Linked DNA regions of Desulfatibacillum aliphaticivorans DSM 15576. The protein of the gene in region 1 interacts with the protein of each later gene in a pairwise test. Links are inferred from orthologs where the notes say so. Each region holds a gene or a part of one and is shown on either strand. Other genes may lie near its edges.

Region 1 (2,954 bases):
CAGGATTTCCGGGAAGCCCCGCCATAAGTCCACGCTGCCCAGAGAGTCGTGAAGCAGGATGACAGGGACCTGGGAGTACGAACCCTCCGGCGTCCACGCCCTGGCGTATATGGTCCCGCCGGGAGCTGTAATTTGAAACTCTCTCGTATTGTTATTCATCATGACGCTTTCGGTCCGTTTTAGCTCATTTTTTTATGTACGATAATTCTATTAACAAATCTTATGGATTTGATCCATGTTTGAAGCCCCTTTGGTTGGCGCCGGTCCCCAAATCAGTTTTCCGGTTGATTTTTTATGTTGATTTTTTATTGACGTGTGGGATTTGGGGCTGATAAAATGTACAAATCCTAATCGGTTGAAACACCCTTACGCATTGCTATATAAACGCACCGAAATGGCTTGACACGGTGTGGCTTTTGATTTATCCTTGCCGGAGGATAGGGACCGCATTTCACTCATTTAGGATTAGGACCAAATCAAAAGGGTAAATTTAAGGCCTCATTACAAGTCATATAGTAATCCTTCACAATACGCCAACAGTAGGTAACTACCCCCTGTTTGTACGATTCTGATATCGGAGACTGCGCCAACATTCAGTTCAGGAATTTCTCCACGGCGCCCGCCCGTTTATCCAACAAACGGGGTCGGCAGACGGCCTTATAATTAATGTACCCGGGGGGGACGCTGTTATCGATTGACGCCTTTTCCGGATGCGGCGCTGTTCTGTATTTGACAATATAATCACCGCCCCCGATAACCCAGATCTTGCAATCTGAATATTTTGAGGAAAAAACATATGGATCAAGAATTCGCCCCAATGAACCTTGGAGCACTAAAAGACAAGAAAATCAATGAGCTCGCGGCTATTGGCAAGTCCTTCAATATCGAAGGCGCGGCCGGCATGCGCAAGCAGGAGCTTATTTTCGCCATCCTCCGGGCCCAGACCGAAAAGAACGGCATGATCCACGGAGAAGGCACCTTGGAAATCCTTCCCGACGGGTTCGGGTTCCTGAGAGCCCCGGACTATAACTATCTGCCCGGACCGGACGACATCTACGTGTCTCCCTCTCAGATCCGCCGCTTCAACCTGCGCACGGGCGACACCGTGGCCGGCCAGATCCGCCAGCCCAAGGAGTCGGAGCGCTACTTCGCCCTGTTGAAGGTGGAGTCCGTCAACTTTGAAGACCCCGAGGTCTCTCGCGACAAGATTCTCTTCGACAACCTGACGCCCTTGTATCCCAACGACCGCATGAACATGGAGCGGGAGGCGGACAATTACTCGGTCAGGATCATCAACCTGCTTACGCCCATCGGATTCGGCCAGCGCGGACTCATCGTGTCTCCGCCCAGAAGCGGCAAGACCATGCTTCTGCAGAATATCGCCAATTCCATCAACGCCAACCACAAGGACGTCTTCCTCATCGTGCTGCTCATCGACGAACGGCCCGAGGAAGTGACGGACATGCAGCGTTCGGTCAAGGCCGAGGTCATCTCCTCCACCTTTGACGAACCGGCCCAGCGCCACGTGCAGGTGGCCGAAATGGTCATTGAAAAGGCCAAACGCCTGGTTGAGCATAAAAAGGACGTGGTCATCCTGCTGGACAGCATCACCCGTCTGGCCAGGGCCTACAATACGGTAGTGCCCCCCAGCGGAAAGATTCTCTCCGGCGGCGTGGACTCCAACGCTTTGCATCGTCCCAAGCGCTTTTTCGGAGCGGCCAGAAACGTGGAGGAAGGCGGCAGCCTGACCATCATCGCCACGGCCCTGATTGACACCGGAAGCCGCATGGACGAAGTCATCTTCGAAGAATTCAAGGGCACGGGCAACTTGGAACTGCAACTGGATCGCCGTCTGGCGGACAAGCGGACCTTCCCGGCCATCGACATCAACCGTTCCGGCACGCGCAAGGAAGAGCTCCTGCTGCCTCCGGAAACCCTCAACCGCGTGTGGATACTCAGAAAACTGCTTTCTTCCCTCAATCCGATCGATTCCATGGAATTTTTACTTGAAAAAATGAAAGGAACGAGCGATAATGAGGATTTCTTGCAGTCGATGAACGGCTGACGGGTTGATCAAGGCATTTTAAGGAGCCAGGAAATATGAAAAAAGACATCCATCCCAAATACGAAACTACTGTTATCCGCTGCGCCTGCGGCGCCACCGTGGAAGCGGGTTCCACCGTCGATGACCTGACCGTGGAAATTTGTTCCCAGTGCCATCCTTTCTTCACCGGCAAGCAAAAGCTGGTGGATACGGCCGGACGCATCGAGCGCTTCCGCAGGAAGTACGCCAAGTTCAATCAGGCCCAGGAAGCCAAACAAGATCAGTAGGTCGCAGGCTTGAGCCTTGCTCGGCAAGGCTGCAAGGTGAATACGCCAAAATCCCGGGGAGCTTTTTCGCCCCCCGGGCATTTTTTTGGCCTTGACACGGGGACGCGCATCCCGTCCGTCGCCGCCGCTCTTAAGCAGTGAGGCGTGGGCTGCATGTTCCTTCGCGTCCCGCCCGGAGTTTATTTATTATCAATTATTCCGGGATGTTAACGACCTATTGAAACGTAAAGAGGCTAACCGAAGAGTCATGTTAGACAGGCTGGAAGGTGTTGAACAGCGTTTTCTGGAAGTCGAATCCCTGTTGAGCGACCCCAAAATTGTGGGCGATCAAAAGGTCTACCAGAAATATGTCCGGGAGCACGCCGATCTTTCCAAGGTGGTGGAGGCTTACAGGGAATACAAGCAGGTCCTGGAGGGGCTGGAGGAGAGCAAGGAACTGCTCAAGGATCCGGACCCGGACATCAAGGATCTGGCCAAAGAGGAGATCGACCGGCTCGACAAGGAACAGGTTCGCCTGGAAGACGAGCTGAAAATCCTCCTGCTTCCCAAGGACCCCAACGACGATAAAAACGTCATCCTGGAAATACGCGCCGGAACCGGCGGGGACGAAGCCGGACTCTTTG
Region 2 (2,907 bases), on another replicon or contig:
CGGCAAAGGCTATGACCTGGCTTAAAGGCTTGGATACGCTGCGTATGGACACAAAGGCGAAAAACAAGCCGGCCAGAAAACCCAGGCTGGTAATCACCAGGAGCGTGGTGACGGCGCCGGAAAACGATTCCGTGGCGGCCTTGTCCGCTGCTTTGGCCAGGCCCAGGTTGATTTCCGTAAGCTCGTTGATGTAATCCCGCATGCCTTCAAAAGCGGCGGAGGCCTCGCCCTGGGAGAGGGCGATAGCCGCTTTCCTGCCTTCCGGGCTTCCATCGCCGCGCACCTCCCAAACTTTTCTGCTGATGTCTTCCCACTTTTTGCGGGCTGCATCAAATTTGGGGAGGATCGCTTTTTCTTCCGGTGTGAACGCCAGGGCCTTGTATTTGCCCCACCGGGCGGCGGATTGCTGGAAATTCTCCTCATAGTCTCCCATGAAGGCTTTGTATTCCTCGGAGCCTACATCCGCAAAGATCATGGAGCGCTCGGCCACAAGCAATTGCTGGAGATCCCGGTCCGCCTCGATGAGAAAGTCGATCCCCGGCATGCGGACGTTAAAAATGTCCTGCATATGGCTGCGGATGACTTTCATGCTTGAAAAACCGACCATTCCGATAATGACCATGAATGCAATCATGACCAAAAAGCTGATGATCATTTTGGACCGAATGGTCATGTCTTTCACCAGTGATATTATCGAACCCATATCTTCTCCTCCCGCAGCCAGTGATTTTTCTTGCCAAGACGCTTTTACGCGCAGATGCATGTTCATAACATTGGCGTTCCGCCAAAAATCTGACAACATCAAATCCTTAAGAGCCGCAACCCCCTATTTAAAGGCGGAAGTAAACGGCTTGTACAAGCCTGATCATGTCTTGTGACAGTCAAAAGCTCCTTCTGGGCCGGATATGAGGCCCGCTTTGATGGGGCGTTGTATGGAAAAGCCTGCTTTTGCTTAAGCAAAAAGGGCGCCACCAACCGGAGAGGGAAAAACGGCGGGCGAATCCCGGAATAGACCTGCCACCTTTCCAATGCTTCTTGCCTTTTATGGGTTTTCGTGTAAGGAGATGTGGCTCGCTCCGGGGGCCTTGTCTCCAACTTTGGAAGAAGACGATGGCCTTTTGGCTGCGATTGAGATGGACCTGAGATTGAAAAATGCGTTAAAACAAACCATGAATGCGGCGGGTGAATAAGCCGCCGCCGGTGAATTCATGCGCTGCCTTATAAAAGCAAAGGGAGACGATAATGGAACTGAAGGGTTTTGAAAGAAAATATTTGCGGGGCCTGGCCCATGGCATGAAGCCGGTGGTGATTGTAGGCCAAAAAGGGCTTACGGACGGCTTGATCGCTTCGGTGGACGAGGCTCTGGACCTCCACGAACTGATCAAGGTCAAGTTTGGGGATTACAAGGAAAAGGCCTTGAAGACCGAAATCTCAGAAGCCATTGAAAAGGGCGCCAAGTGCGAAATGGTGGGGATGATAGGGCATATGGCCATATTCTATCGCCAGCAGGAAGATCCTGAAAAAAGGCAGATCACGCTTCCCAAAAAGTAGGCGGGGCCAAAGTCCATCCCCCGGCGCCGGCTTTCGGCCCAAGCGCCGGAGCGGCCCGGCCCAGATTCCCCCCTTGCCATATCCGCGCTTTTCCAGCATAATCAGCCCACTTGCTAAGGCCTTGTCCATCTTCCTCCGGGGCCGCCTAAATGTAAAGGCAACCCTGGCGCAAATTCGGAATCCCGGGAGGGGATCCTTGAAAAAGCTCACAACCTACAGCCTGGTTCTGGCGTTGTACGCCGCCCTGGCCGTGCTGCACACCTGGCCCATGGCTCTGCACATGGGCGAGGTCACCCCGGGCTCTTTCAACACCATTCCCACGGGCGGGTTCATGGCTGAGCAGGCGATTTTATTCTTGCAAGAGCATCCGTTCAGTCTGCACAAAGCCTTTGATCCCGGCCTCACGGCGCCGCTGGAATCGCCCTTTTTGTTCTTGGGCATCCCCTTCGGCCTGTCCCAGATTTTCGGCCTGTTTTTTCTGCCCACCCAAAACCTGCACTTTGCAATCAACGGCGCCATGCTGTTCATGCTCATTGGCTCGGCCTTTTCCATGTTCTTTCTGGCGCAGTATCTGATGCAAAGCACGCCGGCCGGAGTCGTCGCCGGGGTCGTGTTTTCGTTCACGGCCGCGACCCAGTGCCGCACCGTGGACTTCATCGACATGAACATGGTCATCGTCCCGTGGATCGTCCTGTTTTTGTTCAAATACATCCACGAGGACAAATCCCGGCATTTGTACATCGCCGTGGGCCTGCTGGCGCTCCAGTTTTACATGTATTTTTATCACTGCCTGTTCGCCGTATATTTGATGGCGGCCATCGTGATTTGGCGGCGCAAGGCCTTTTTCACCAAAGAGCATATCCCGGCCATTGCGGGCGCAGGATTCATGGGCGTCTTGCTTATCCTGCCCCTTGCCCTGCCCTATTTGCAAACCATGGTGCAGTATCGCCTGGATCAGATGACGGGCTCCAGCGAAAGCCTGTTTTCATACACCTTCGCCTATTCTCCGTCGGAATGGTTTAACGCGGCCAAAGAGAATCTGTTCTACGGGGCCTGGCTGGCACAGGATTACGAAACCGCTGGATTTCCCGACTTTCCCCACGCGGCTTTGTTTCCCGGCGTTCTGGTCTGGTATTTAGTGCTGACCGGCGCCGGGCGCATGCCCAGGGAACGGATTTCGCCCTGGTTCCTGACGGGCGTTCTGGCCTTCGCCGTCCTGGCGAGCACGGGTTGGAAGCCCCTGCAGTTTTTCCGGTGGGAGATGAGCGAAGCGTTGGTCTTGCGGCATCTTTCAGAAATCCTGCCCTTGGCAAGCATCATCCGAAACCCCACCCGGCTGGTGGTGTTTTACACATT

What was found. Proteins that work in one complex are often made in the same cells at the same time.
Region 2: the proteins of rho (region 1) and yhbY interact in binary tests that used the Escherichia coli proteins (3 or more experiments, as listed by UniProt). The link is inferred for Desulfatibacillum aliphaticivorans DSM 15576 from one-to-one orthologs.

Annotation. Positions count from the first base shown.
Region 1 is NZ_KE386983.1:130,441-133,394, forward strand. Bases 1-2,941 are described here. They hold rho (transcription termination factor Rho), read left to right. Parts: upstream 1-817; coding sequence 818-2,065; downstream 2,066-2,941. Other genes in these bases: G491_RS0128230 (alpha/beta fold hydrolase), read right to left, coding at 1-162; rpmE (50S ribosomal protein L31), read left to right, coding at 2,101-2,331; prfA (peptide chain release factor 1), read left to right, coding at 2,579-2,941. Also shown: more of prfA, read left to right, coding at 2,942-2,954. UniProt on the Escherichia coli protein: Facilitates transcription termination by a mechanism that involves Rho binding to the nascent RNA, activation of Rho's RNA-dependent ATPase activity, and release of the mRNA from the DNA template.
Region 2 is NZ_KE386982.1:151,344-154,250, reverse strand. What follows is about bases 3-2,896. They hold yhbY (ribosome assembly RNA-binding protein YhbY), read left to right. Parts: upstream 3-1,242; coding sequence 1,243-1,551; downstream 1,552-2,896. Other genes in these bases: G491_RS0126800 (glycosyltransferase family protein), read left to right, coding at 1,748-2,896; G491_RS32775 (methyl-accepting chemotaxis protein), read right to left, coding at 3-703. Outside these bases: more of G491_RS32775, read right to left, coding at 1-2; more of G491_RS0126800, read left to right, coding at 2,897-2,907.